DNA from 2 places in the Mesorhizobium sp. WSM1386 genome. Region 2 is predicted to be linked to the other one. Evidence: predicted binding sites of a transcription regulator. Region 2 holds the regulator's gene; the other holds the start of a gene.

Region 1 (6,409 bases), 910 kb from region 2:
TCGCCGCGAAGGCCGGCGCCGATCCGGCACGCATTCGCGATTTCAAGGTGCTGGCGGTCAAGGCGGCGGCCAAGGTCGCCGCCGGGCGCGACGGCTACGGCATGCTGATCGATGAGAAACATGGCCGCGAGGCGATGTTCGAATTCGCCCGCCATCCCTTCGCCTGGCTCGGCCGGCCGGTCGAATTGCCGGGTTCGCGGCCGTTGCGCTTCGAATTCTCGCAGGACATCGGCTCGCAATTGGTGGAATGGCCTGTCGATCACTGCATCAAGTGCCTGTGCTTCTACCACCCGGACGACCCGGCCGCGCTGAAGGAAGAACAGCAGCAGAAGCTGCGCGCGCTGTTCGAGGCGGCGCGGAAAGTCGGCCGGGAGCTTCTCATCGAGATCATCGCCGGCAAGCACGGCAAGCTCGACGACACGACGATCCCGCGCGCGCTGGAGGAACTCTATGCACTCGGCATCAAGCCGGACTGGTGGAAGCTCGAACCGCAGGCATCGAGCGGTGCCTGGGCCAGGATCGAAGCCGTCATCCTGAAACACGATCCCTGGTGCCGCGGCATCGTGCTGCTTGGGCTGGAAGCACCGCAGGACGAGCTGGAAGCGGCCTTCGCCGCTACCGCCAAGGCGCCGATCGTGAAAGGCTTTGCCGTCGGCCGGACCATCTTCGTCCACGCGGCCGAACAATGGTTGGCCGGCAAGATGTCGGATGACGAGGCCGTCGCCGACATGGCGTCGCGCTTCGAGCGGTTGACCAAAGCGTGGCTTGCCGCGCGCGGCCGCAAGGCAGCATAAGAAGAGCGCAGCATAACAAGACGCGACGCAGGACCGCGGAGGAAAACACCATGAGCAAGACAATCCGCCTGACGATGGCGCAGGCGCTGACCCGCTTCCTCAGCCGCCAGATGACCGAGATCGACGGCAAGACGGTTCCGATTTTCGGCGGCGTCTGGGCGATCTTCGGCCATGGCAATGTCGCCGGCATCGGCGAGGCGCTCTACCAGGTTCGGCAGGAATTGCCGACCTTTCGCGCCCATAACGAACAGTCGATGGCGCATGCGGCGATCGCCTATGGCAAGGCCAATTTCCGCCGCCGCTTCATGGCCGCGACCTCTTCGATCGGCCCGGGCGCGCTCAACATGGTGACGGCGGCGGCACTGGCGCACGTGAACAGGTTGCCCGTCCTGTTTTTGCCGGGCGATGTCTTCGCCAACCGCATTCCGGATCCGGTGCTGCAGCAGGCCGAGGACTTTTCCGACGGCACGGCGACGGTCAATGACTGTTTCCGCCCGGTGTCACGCTATTTCGACCGCATCACCCGGCCGGAGCAGATCATCCCGGCGCTGAGCCGCGCGATGCAGGTGTTGACCGATCCGGCCGAATGTGGCCCGGTAACGCTGTCGCTCTGCCAGGACGTGCAGGCCGAGGCCTACGACTATCCCGAGAGCTTCTTCGCCGAGCGGGTCTGGCACCAGCGCCGGCCGCGTCCGGATCGCGGCGAACTGGCAGCGGCGGCGGCGGCGCTCAAGGGCGCGAAGAAGCCGCTGATCATCGCCGGCGGTGGCGTGCTTTATTCGCAGGCTTCCTATGAACTGGCGAAATTCGTGGAAGGCGCCGGCATTCCTGTGTGCGAGACGCAAGGCGGCAAATCCTCGCTGCCGGACAATCATCCGCTCAACATGGCGGCGGTCGGCGTCACCGGCACGTCTGCCGCCAACCGGCTGGCCGAAGAGGCCGATGTGGTGCTCGCCATCGGCACGCGCCTGCAGGATTTCACCACCGGCTCGTGGGCGCTGTTCAAGAACTCCGGCAAGACCATCGTCGGGCTCAACGTGCAGCCTTTCGATGCCGGCAAGCATCGCGCGCTGCCGCTGGTCGCCGACGCGGCCGAGGGGCTGGCCGAACTGGGTGCGGCGCTGGGCGGCTGGAAAGCGCCTTCCGCGTGGACCGACAATTCCGCTGCCGGCAAGAAGGCCTGGCAGGTTGACGCCTCCAAGGTGACGGCGTCGACCAACGCCGCCTTCCCCTCGGATGCGCAGGTGATCGGCGCCGTACAGCGTTCAATGGGGTCAGGCGTGATTTTGCTGAACGCGTCGGGCGGCCTGCCGGGTGAACTGCATAAACTCTGGCAGGCGGGAGCGCCCGGCTCGTACCATGGCGAATATGGCTTCTCGACCATGGGCTACGAGATTGCCGGCGGGCTCGGCGCCAAGATGGCCAAGCCCGACCGGGAGGTCGTCGTCATGGTCGGCGACGGCTCCTACCTCATGATGAATTCCGAAATCGCCACATCGGTTATGCTCGGTTTGAAGCTCACCATCGTGGTGCTCGACAACAGGGGTTATGGCTGCATCAACCGGCTGCAGATGGCGACCGGCGGCGCCAACTTCAACAACCTGCTGAAGGACTCGCGCCACGAGATCCTGCCCGACATCGACTTCGCCGCTCACGCGACGAGCCTGGGCGCGATCGCCGAGAAAGTGCCGTCGATCGCCGGGCTGGAAAACGCGCTGCAAAAGGCCAAGACAAACGACCGCACCACGGTGCTGGTCATCGACACCGACCCGCTTGTCTCCACCGATGCCGGCGGCCATTGGTGGGATGTGGCGGTGCCGGAAGTGTCCGCGCGTCCCCAGGTCAACGCGGCACGCAAGGCCTATGACGAAAAGCGGCAGATGCAGAGCGTTGGCGATTGATATCGGCGCCGCCCCCCCACCCCGCTGCTGCGCAGCGACCCTCCCCACAGGGGGGAGGGTGAAGAAGAACCGGAGCTAGAACTTGAAAGCCAAACTGGGCATGTCCCCCATTGCGTGGTGGAATGACGATCTTGCCGAACTCAGCGATGACGTGTCGCTGGAAGAATGCCTGCGCCAGTCGCGTTCGGCCGGCTTCACCGGCATGGAGATGGGCCGGCGTTTTCCCAACGACCCCGCTGTCATGCTGCCGATCCTCAAGGCGGCCGATGTGACGCTGTGCGGCGGCTGGTTTTCGGGCACGCTGGTCGACGAAGAGATGGCGAAGAACCAGGATCGCATCCAGCCGATGATCGATCTGTTCAAGGCGGTCAACGCGCCTTGCATCGTCTATGGCGAGGTCGGCCGCTCGATCCAGGGCGACCGTTCCAAGCCGCTGGCCACCAAGCCGAAACTCTCGGACGATGAGATGAAGGCCTATGCCAAGCGCCTGACCGCTTTCGGCGAATGGTGCGCCGGGCAAGGCATGCCGCTGTCCTATCACCACCACATGGCGGCCGTGGTCGAGACCGAGCCGGAGCTCGATGCCTTCATGCGCCATTCCGGCGAAGGCATTCCGCTGCTGCTCGATGCCGGACATCTGGCCTTTGCCGGCGGCGACGTGCTGCGCGCCATCGACAACCACCACAAGCGCATCAGCCACGTGCATGTGAAGGATGTGCGCATGGGGGTGATCGAAAAGCTCGATCGCACCAAGCGATCCTTCCTCGACGCGGTGGCGCTCGGCGCCTTCACCGTGCCGGGCGACGGTTCGCTGGACTTCGGCGCCATCGTGCAGCGCTTCGCCGACCATGGCTATGAGGGCTGGTTCGTGGTCGAGGCCGAGCAGGACCCGAAGAAGAACCCGCCGCTCAAGATGGCTGAGGTTGGCCACAAGGAATTGATGCGCGTGATGACATCAGCCGGCTACACGGTCGAAACCCAGGGTTTCCCGAATGCCTGATGCGAGGGTTCACGGCGAGGCAGGTTGCTGTAGATTGGCGCGATGAAAGATTCCGAGCACCCCTTTTTCCGGCCCTTGTGGCGTCGTGTCGCCGTCGTCGCGGTCTGCGTCATCTGGTCGATCATCGAGTTCGCCACCGGCACCCCGTTCTGGGGCATCATCGCGCTGGGTTTCGCCGGCTACGGCGTCTGGCAGTTTTTCTACCTCTACAAGCCGGTCGATGAGAGCAATGCGCCGGCCGAGGCCGAACCGAAGGAGTAACTGATCGCATGCGTTGGCGATTGGCTTGCAGTGCTTCTAACTTCGTCATCCTAGGGCGGAGCAAGGAGCGCAGCGACGCAGCGCAGACCCTAGGATCCATGCCATGACTTTGAGGCTGGTGTGACGGTGCAGAATTCCGCTCCGCTGTGCCCTTCGGCCGAGGTAACGGCATGGATCCTAGGGTCTCCGCGACGGAGCTTCGCTCCTGCTACGCTCTAGGATGACGAAGTCGGACGGGCGCCGCTGAAGATTTGCGATGGCCCTTTCAAACAGACGGCTTGGCTTCCCGGAGCCTTCAAGCCAACGGAATAGGAGACAAAAAATGTCGAAGCTGCTCGTCAAAGCCGACAAGGGCCATGGCCGCGTCGCTCATGTGACGCCGGAAAGCGCCGGCTGGACCTATGTCGGTTTCGACCTGCATCGGCTGAAGCCGGGCGAAACGGCTTCCGGAAAGACTGACGACCGCGAAATCTGCCTGGTGTTCGTCACCGGCAAGGGCAAGGCGAAAGCCGGCGGCAAGGATCTCGGCCTGCTCGGCGAACGCATGTCGCCCTTCGAAGGCAAGCCATGGTCGGTCTATGTGCCGCAGGGATCGGACTGGTCGGTGACCGCGGGAACCGAGCTGGAACTCGCCGTCTGCTCGGCACCGGGCCTTGGCGGCGGTTTGCCGGTCCGGGTTATCGGACCCGACGATCTCGGTCAGGAGGTGCGCGGCAAGGGCACCAACACGCGCTACGTCACCAACATCCTGCCGGAAGGCCAGCCAGCGGACTCGCTGCTGGTGGTCGAGGTGATCACGCCGGGCGGCCACACGTCGAGCTATCCGCCGCACAAGCATGACCAGGACAATCTGCCTGCCGAATCCTATCTCGAGGAAACCTATTACCATCGCCTCAACCCGCCGCAGGGCTTTGCCTTCCAGCGCGTCTATACCGACGCCGACAAGAGCGGCCATCGCGCGCTCGACGAGGCGATGGCGATCGAGGACGGCGATGTCGTGCTGGTGCCCGAGGGCTATCATCCCTGCGCCGCCTGCCATGGCTATGACCTCTACTATCTCAACGTCATGGCCGGGCCGAAGCGGACGTGGAAATTCCACAATGCGCCCGAGCACGAATGGTTGATGAAGGCCTGAGCCTTCCGGGTTTTCGGCCGAAGCCACTGGTCCAGCTCGGAAAAATCGTCGGCTAAGGACCGACAGGGGTCGATTTGCCATCGAAAACCCTTCAAAGCTTCGTCAATCCGTCATGGAAATCACCTATGGCAGCGAGACTGACGAGGATTTTTCATGCGTTATGCCATTTATTTCACCCCCCGGCAGGACGAACCGCTGGCGCGGATCGCAGCCAACTGGCTGGGCCGCGACCCGTTCGGCGCCGCGACGAAGCCGGTCGAGGCGGTGGCCGACCTGTCGGCGGCGGAAGTCGCCTTTCACACCGCTTCGGCGCGCCGCTACGGCTTCCACGCGACGCTGAAGGCGCCCTTCCGCCTGGCGGCCAACGAGACCGAGGCCTCGCTGCGCGCGGCACTCGACCATTTTGCCGAAGCAACGCCGGTGGTGACGATCCCGCGTCTCGTCGTCAGCCAGATCGACAGTTTTTTCGCGCTCGTGCCGGAAGGGCCGCTGCCGCCGCTCAACCGTTTCGCCGATGACGTGGTGCGCGATTTCGACCGGTTCCGCGCGCCGCTGACCGAGGCCGAGATCGAGCGGCGCAGCCCGGATTCGCTGAAGCCGGCCGAGTTTCGCAACCTGTGCCAGTGGGGTTACCCTTATGTCTTCGAGACCTTCCGCTTCCACATGACGCTGTCCGGCCGGGCCGGGCCACAGGAAAGCCCACGTCTGCGTGCAGCAATCGACAGCCTGTTCGCGGAGGTGCTTTCGCAGCCGGTGCTGGTGGATGCGCTGACGCTGTTCGTCGAACTCGAGCCGGGAGCACCGTTCATGGTGCTTTCCCATCACGCGCTTGGGCGCCGCCCGGCCAGAAAGACCGCCTGAACCGAAACAATTCCGACAGGAAGAACCAAGGATTGCCTGAAATGACCGCCGAGACCGTTCTTTCCAATGCCCGCATCGTGCTTGCCGACGAGATCGTCGAGGGCTCGCTGGTGCTGCGCGACGGGTTTATCGCCGACGTCGATGCAGGTAGCAGCCGGACCGGCGAGGACATGGGCGGCGACTATGTCATTCCTGGGCTGGTCGAACTGCATACCGATCATCTCGAGGGCCATTACGCACCAAGGCCGAAGGTGCGCTGGAATCCGATCGCGGCTGTGCTTGCCCATGACGCGCAGGTGGCGACGGCCGGCATCACCACCGTGCTCGACGCCTTGCGCGTCGGCATGGACGAGGACGCCGATCTTACCTTGGCCGATATCCGCAAGCTGGCCGATGCAATCGAGGACAGCGTCGCGCAGGATCGTCTGCGCGCCGATCATTTCCTGCATCTGCGCTG
Region 2 (6,409 bases):
GGGAGGCACGAAAGGCCGCGGCGACCGGGAGGATGTGGGAAACATGTCGGTCGGAATCCGCCACGACGATCTGCGCCGGCGCAACCGCGCCATGGTGATCTCGGCCGTGCGCCGTGCCGGTCAGCCTTCGCGCACCGAGATCGCCGCCACCACCGGTCTCAGCCACTCGACCATCTCGGCGATCTCCTCCGACCTGATCGGCGAAGGCGTCCTGACCGAGGGCAAGCCGAGCGAGGCCGGGTCGCTGAAACGCGGCCGACCGCAGGTCGGCCTCACACTCAACCCGGAGGCGGCGGCGGTGATGACCGTGGTGCTGTCGCTGAATTTCCTGTCGGTCGCCGTCATCGACTATGCCGGCCAGGTGATATCGGAGGAACAGCGCCGGCTGGACACGCTGACCATGTCGCGCGAGGCGCTGATCGGCGAATGCGTTGCCATCGTGCGGCGCCGCATCGACGATCCCGACGTCGACGTCCGCAGCGTCGCCCGCATCGCACTGGCCATCCAGGGCATCACCGACACCGAGGCGCGCGCCATGCTGTGGTCGCCGATCACGCCGCAGACCGACATCGCCTTCGCCGACATATTCGAAGCCGAGTTCGGCATCCCCGCCACCATGGAAAACGACTGCAACATGATGGCGGTGGCGCTGCGCTGGCGCGATCCCGAGCGCTACCGCGACGACTTCATCGCCATCCTGTTGTCGCATGGCATCGGCATGGGCCTGGTGCTGAAGGGCGAACTGTTCACCGGCACCCACTCCTCGGGCGGCGAGTTCGGCCACATGATCCACCGGCCGGGCGGCGCGCTCTGCCGCTGCGGACGGCGCGGCTGCGTCGAGGCCTATGCCGGCAACTATGCTATCTGGCGCAATGCGAGGCAGCTTGGCGAGGACACCGAACCGGTCGACGTCAGCGACGCCGACATGCGGACGCTGGCGGCCTCGGCGCGCGACAAGGACGGCCCGGAGCGCCAGGCCTATCGCAAGGCCGGCGAGGCGCTCGGCTATGGCCTGGGCAGCCTGTTCGCGCTAATCGATCCCGCCCCCGTCGCCATGGTCGGCGTCAGCGCCGCCGCCTTCGACCTGATCGAGCCGGCCTTGCGCGAGGCGATTGCCCGGACCGCCGGTGGCCAGCACTCGGAATCGATCTCCTTCGACACCGAGCCGAACGAACTGCCGCTGATCCGCGAAGGCTGCGCCATGCGCGCTCTGACCTTCGTCGACCAGGAAATTTTCGCGCCAGGCGCGCAGGCGAGAGGGGGCGCCGCTGGGAAGAACGTGGCGTGAAATCGAAGCCATCGTAACACCCGTGGGTTGGACAAAGCCTCACGACTTCGTCATCCCTGGGCGGAGCAGGAGCGAAGCTCCGTCGCGGAGACCCTGGGATCCATGCCGCGACCTTGGCCACGGAGTGCAGCGGAGCAGAATTCCGCACCGAGGCAACGCTTCGAAGTCGCGGCATGGATCCTCGGGTCTACGCCGCGTCGCTTCGCTCCTTGCTCCGCCCGTGGAGGACGAAGCAATGGACGTTTTCGCGAATCGCCAAGGTAAAGCGATCCGGCTTAAGCACGAAATCCGACTGTCTAACCTTCCGCGCCGAAGAACCTAATCTTCCCGGATCGCGTAGCCCGCCCCACGAATCGTGCGGATCACATCCGGCATGCGGCCATTGTTGACCGCCTTGCGCAGCCGCCCGACATGCACGTCGACGGTGCGCTCGTCGATGTAGATCGTCTCGCCCCAGACATTGTCGAGCAACTGGCTGCGCGAGAACACGCGGCCGGGATGGCGCATCATGAATTCGAGCAGGCGGAACTCGGTCGGTCCGAGCCGGATCTCGCTCTTTTTGCGGTAGACGCGGTGCGATTCGCGGTCGAGCACGATATCGCCGACCTTGAGCACGCTGGACAGCACTTCAGGTTTGGCGCGGCGCAGCAGCGCCTTGACGCGTGCCATGAATTCCGGCGTCGAGAACGGCTTGACCAGATAGTCGTCGGCGCCGGTCGACAGGCCGCGCACGCGGTCGCTCTCCTCGCCCCGCGCGGTCAGCATGATGATCGGCAGCCGCTCGGTCTCGGGCCGCATCCGCAGGCGCCGGCAGAGTTCGATGCCGGACACCGCCGGCACCATCCAGTCGAGCACCAGAAGGTCGGGCACGTTCTCCTGCAGGCGGATCTCCGCCTCGTCGCCGCGCGTCACCACCTCGACCTGGTAGCCTTCCGATTCCAGATTGTAGCGGAGCAGCACCCCTAGCGGCTCCTCATCCTCCACCACCATGATGCGTGGCGCGATCATCGGCTGGTCACCCCTGCTATGCCGCCGGCGCCGACATCGCGGTTTCGTCCTGCTTCGGGCGATTGGCGGGCAGCTGCGTGCCGGTCAGCACATAATACGCATTCTCGGCGATATTGGTCACGTGGTCGCCGATGCGTTCGAGGTTCTTGGCACAGAACAGAAGATGCGTGCAGGCGGTGATGTTGCGCGGATCTTCCATCATGTAGGTCAGCAGTTCTCGGAACACCGAAGTGTATTTGACGTCGATACGCTCGTCGTCGGCGCGCAGCTTGGCCAGTGCGGCGGCATCGCGCGCCGCATATTCCTCGATGACACCTTGAACCTGGATCAGCACCAGCTGCGCCATCGCGTCGATGGAGTGCGACAGGTCGCGCGGCGTGGCGGAGAGCCCGACCGTGCCGACGCGCTTGGCGATGTTCTTGGCAAGGTCGCCGATGCGTTCGAGATCGCCGGCCATGCGGATCGAGCCGACGACGTGGCGCAGATCGTCGGCCATCGGCTGGCGCTTGGCGATCAGCGTGATGGCGCGGTCGTCCAGCTCGCGCTGGCGCGCGTCCATGATCGCGTCATCGGAGACGACGCGTTGGGCGAGCGCATTGTCGGAGTTCAGCAGCGCCTTGGTGGCACCGCCGACCATCGAGCCGGCGAGGTCGCCCATGTCGCTGATCAGCCTGCTGATCTGTCCGAGATCTTCGTCGAAGGCTGCAACCGTGTGTTCGGCCATGATCCTGGTCCTCGTATGCGTGATCAGCCGAAGCGGCCGGTGATGTAGTCCTGCGTGCGCTTTTCGCGGGGCGACGTGAAGATCTTCTCCGTCTTGTCGAACTCGACCAGTTCGCCCAGATACATGAAGGCCGTCTGCTTCGACACGCGCGCCGCCTGCTGCATGTTGTGGGTGACGATGACGATCGTGTAGTCGGCCTGCAATTCGTCGATCAGTTCCTCGATCTTGGCGGTCGACAGCGGATCGAGCGCCGAGGCCGGCTCGTCGAGCAGGATGACTTCCGGCTTCACCGCCACGGTACGGGCAATGCAGAGCCGCTGCTGCTGGCCGCCCGAAAGGCTGAGGCCGCTGGCATTGAGCTTGTCCTTGACCTCGGTCCAGAGTGCCGCGCGCTTCAGCGCCTGTTCGACGCGGCCGTCCATCTCGGCCTTGCTGATCTTCTCATAGAGCCTGACGCCGAAGGCGATGTTCTCGTAGATCGACATCGGGAACGGCGTCGGCTTCTGGAACACCATGCCGATCTTGGTGCGCAAGAGGTTGAGGTCCTGCGAACGGTCGAGAACGTTCTTGCCGTCGAGCAGCACCTGGCCCTCGGCGGTCTGCCTGGGATAGAGCTCGTAGATGCGGTTGAAGACGCGCAGCAGCGTCGACTTTCCGCAGCCCGACGGTCCGATGAAGGCGGTGACGCTGCGTTCGGGCAGCGACAGCGTGATGTCCTTCAGCGCCTTCGACTGGCCGTAGTAGAAATTGAGGTTCTTGACCTCGATCTTTGCCTTGGCGGCTGCCTCGGCGGCGATCGTCATGTCTGGAGACAACATCTGGCTCATTTGTCCTCTCTGCGTCCGGTCAGGCTGCGCGCAAAGATGCTGAGCGCGAGAACCGTCAATGTAATTATGAGTGCGCCGGTCCAGGCCAGTTGCTGCCATTCCTCGTAGGGGCTGAGAGCGAACTGGAAGATGGTGACAGGCAGGCTGGCCATCGGCGCGTTGAGATTGCTCGACCAGAACTGGTTGTTGAGCGCGGTGAACAGCAGCGGCGCCGTCTCGCCGGAGATGCGGGCAATGGCCAGTAAAATGCCGGTGACGATGCCGGAAAGCGCGGCGCGGTAGGCGACCGAGCGGATCACCACCCAGCGCGGCGCGCCGATCGCGGTGCCGGCTTCGCGCAAGGCGTTGGGCACCAAATTGAGCATGTCCTCGGTGGTGCGCACGACGACGGGGATGACCAGGATGGCCAGCGCGACGGCGCCGGCGATCGCCGAGAAGTGCCCCATCGGCCGGACCATCAATTCGTAGACGAACAGGCCGATGATGATCGACGGCGCCGACAAAAGGATATCGTTGATGAAGCGCACAACGGTGGTGAGCTTCGAAAAGCGGCCGTATTCGGCCATGTAGGTGCCGGCCAGCACACCGATCGGCGTGCCGACGATGATGCCGATGACGGTCATCACGATGCTGCCATAGATGGCGTTGAGCAGGCCGCCCGCGTCGCCTGGCGGCGGGGTCATTTCCGTGAAGACTGAAAGATTGACACCCGACAGGCCCTTGTAGAGCAGGGCGCCGAGAATGAGCGCCAGCCAGGCAAGGCCGATGCCGGCCGCGGCGACGCACAGCGTCATCATCACGCCGTTCTTGCGCTTGCGGCTCTGGTGAAGCGACGTGGCTGTCGACATCGGTTCAGGCTCCGGTGCGGGCGTCGATGCGCATCAGCATGTAGCGTGCGATGGCAAGGATCAGGAAAGTGATGACGAACAGGATCAGGCCGAGCGCCACCAGCGAAGACGTGTAGAGATCGCCGACCGCCTCGGTGAATTCATTGGCGATGGTCGCGGAGATCGTCGTTGCGGGCGCAAACAGCGACGTCGAGATGCGGTGCGCGTTGCCGATGACGAAGGTCACCGCCATGGTTTCGCCGAGCGCGCGGCCAAGGCCGAGCATGACGCCGCCCATGATGCCGATCCGCGTGTAGGGAATGACGACGCGGCGGGTCACTTCCCAGGTCGTGCAGCCGATGCCGTAGGCCGATTCCTTCAGCACGGGAGGCACCGTGTCGAAGACGTCCTTCGTGATCGAGGTGATGAAAGGCAGCACCATGATGGCGAGGATCATCGACGATGTCAGCAGGCCGATGCCGTAGGGCGGGCCGGCAAACAGGCTGCTGAGGCCGGGGACGCCGTGGAACACGCTTATGATAAACGGCTGCACCGTGGTCTGCAGGAACGGCGCCAGCACGAACAGGCCCCAGATGCCGTAGATGATCGAGGGAATGCCGGCGAGCAATTCCACCGCCATGCCGATCGGGCGCCGCAGCGGGCGCGGGCAAAGCTCGGTGAGGAAGATGGCGATGCCGATGCCGAGCGGCACGGCGATCAGGATGGCGATTGCCGAGGTGATGATGGTGCCGTAGATCGGCGCCAGCGCGCCAAATTTCTCCGTCACCGGATTCCAGCTTTCGCTGGTCAGGAACGAGAAGCCGAAGGTCGAGAGGGCTTGCCAAGAGCCGGCAAACAGCGAGATCGCGACGCCGCCGAGCAGCACCAGCACCAATATCGCGGCGGCGCGGGTCATTGCGTGGAAGATCGCGTCTGTCAGCGCAAACCGCCTGACGATGGCGTCGCGCGAACCTCGGATGGCTGGCAAGGCTTCCTGGACAGCGCTCATGTCAAGCTCGGCTCTTTCGAGTTGAAGGAAAAGGAGCGCCGCGGGCGCGGCGCTCCTCCAGAGATGTTACTCGCCGGCGTAGACGGGCTTGCCGTCGGCCTGGATGTCGGTCTTCCACGAAGCCTTGATCAGGTCGACGACGCTGTCGGGGATCGACACATAGTCGAGCGCCTTGGCGGTTTCCTTGCCGTCCTTGTAGGCCCAGGCGAAGAATTTCAGCGCTTCGCCGGTGGCAGCAGCGTCATCGGGAACCTTGTGGATCAGCACCCAGGTCGAAGCCGCGATCGGCCAGGTGGTGTCGCCGGGCTCGTTGGTGATGATGACGTTGAAGTTCTTGGCAGTCTTGAAGTCGGCGTTCGAAGCGGCAGCGCCGAAGGATTCGAGCGACGGCTCGACGACCTTGCCGGCTGCATTCACCATCTTTGAGTAGGACAGGTTGTTCTGCTTGGCATAGGCGTATTCGACGTAGCCGATGCCGCCGTCGGTCTGCTTGACGGTATTTGCAACGCCTTCGCTGCCCTTGGCGCCGACGCCGGTCGGCCATTCGACGGCCGTGTCCGAGCCGACCTTGTCCTTCCAGTCAGGCGAGAGCTTCACCAGGTAGTCGGTGAAGTTGAAGGTGGTGCCCGAGCCGTCCGAGCGGTGCACGACGGCGATGGCGGTCGACGGCAGGGTGAGGGTGGGGTTCAGCGCCTTGATCGCGGCATCGTCCCAGGTGGTGATGGC

What was found. Region 2 encodes PhoB, which activates phosphate uptake and scavenging genes when phosphate is short. Its sites were predicted from a motif close to TGTCATNNANCTGTCAT; they were not measured.
Region 1: the regulator PhoB is predicted to act here: its motif matches at 5,189-5,205, upstream of AC0NIH_RS02345 (DUF1045 domain-containing protein).

What each region holds. Positions count from the first base shown of each region.
Region 1 is NZ_CM148373.1:497,163-503,571, forward strand. It holds gene AC0NIH_RS02320 (bifunctional 5-dehydro-2-deoxygluconokinase/5-dehydro-2-deoxyphosphogluconate aldolase) at 1-794, shown strand, start outside; gene iolD (3D-(3,5/4)-trihydroxycyclohexane-1,2-dione acylhydrolase (decyclizing)) at 845-2,695, shown strand; gene iolE (myo-inosose-2 dehydratase) at 2,778-3,695, shown strand; gene AC0NIH_RS02335 (DUF3329 domain-containing protein) at 3,738-3,956, shown strand; gene iolB (5-deoxy-glucuronate isomerase) at 4,279-5,091, shown strand; gene AC0NIH_RS02345 (DUF1045 domain-containing protein) at 5,245-5,952, shown strand; gene AC0NIH_RS02350 (alpha-D-ribose 1-methylphosphonate 5-triphosphate diphosphatase) at 5,994-6,409, shown strand, end outside.
Region 2 is NZ_CM148373.1:1,407,951-1,414,359, reverse strand. It holds gene AC0NIH_RS06925 (ROK family protein) at 44-1,288, shown strand; gene phoB (phosphate regulon transcriptional regulator PhoB) at 1,607-2,296, opposite strand; gene phoU (phosphate signaling complex protein PhoU) at 2,313-3,020, opposite strand; gene pstB (phosphate ABC transporter ATP-binding protein PstB) at 3,044-3,847, opposite strand; gene pstA (phosphate ABC transporter permease PstA) at 3,844-4,695, opposite strand; gene pstC (phosphate ABC transporter permease subunit PstC) at 4,700-5,683, opposite strand; gene pstS (phosphate ABC transporter substrate-binding protein PstS) at 5,750-6,409, opposite strand, start outside.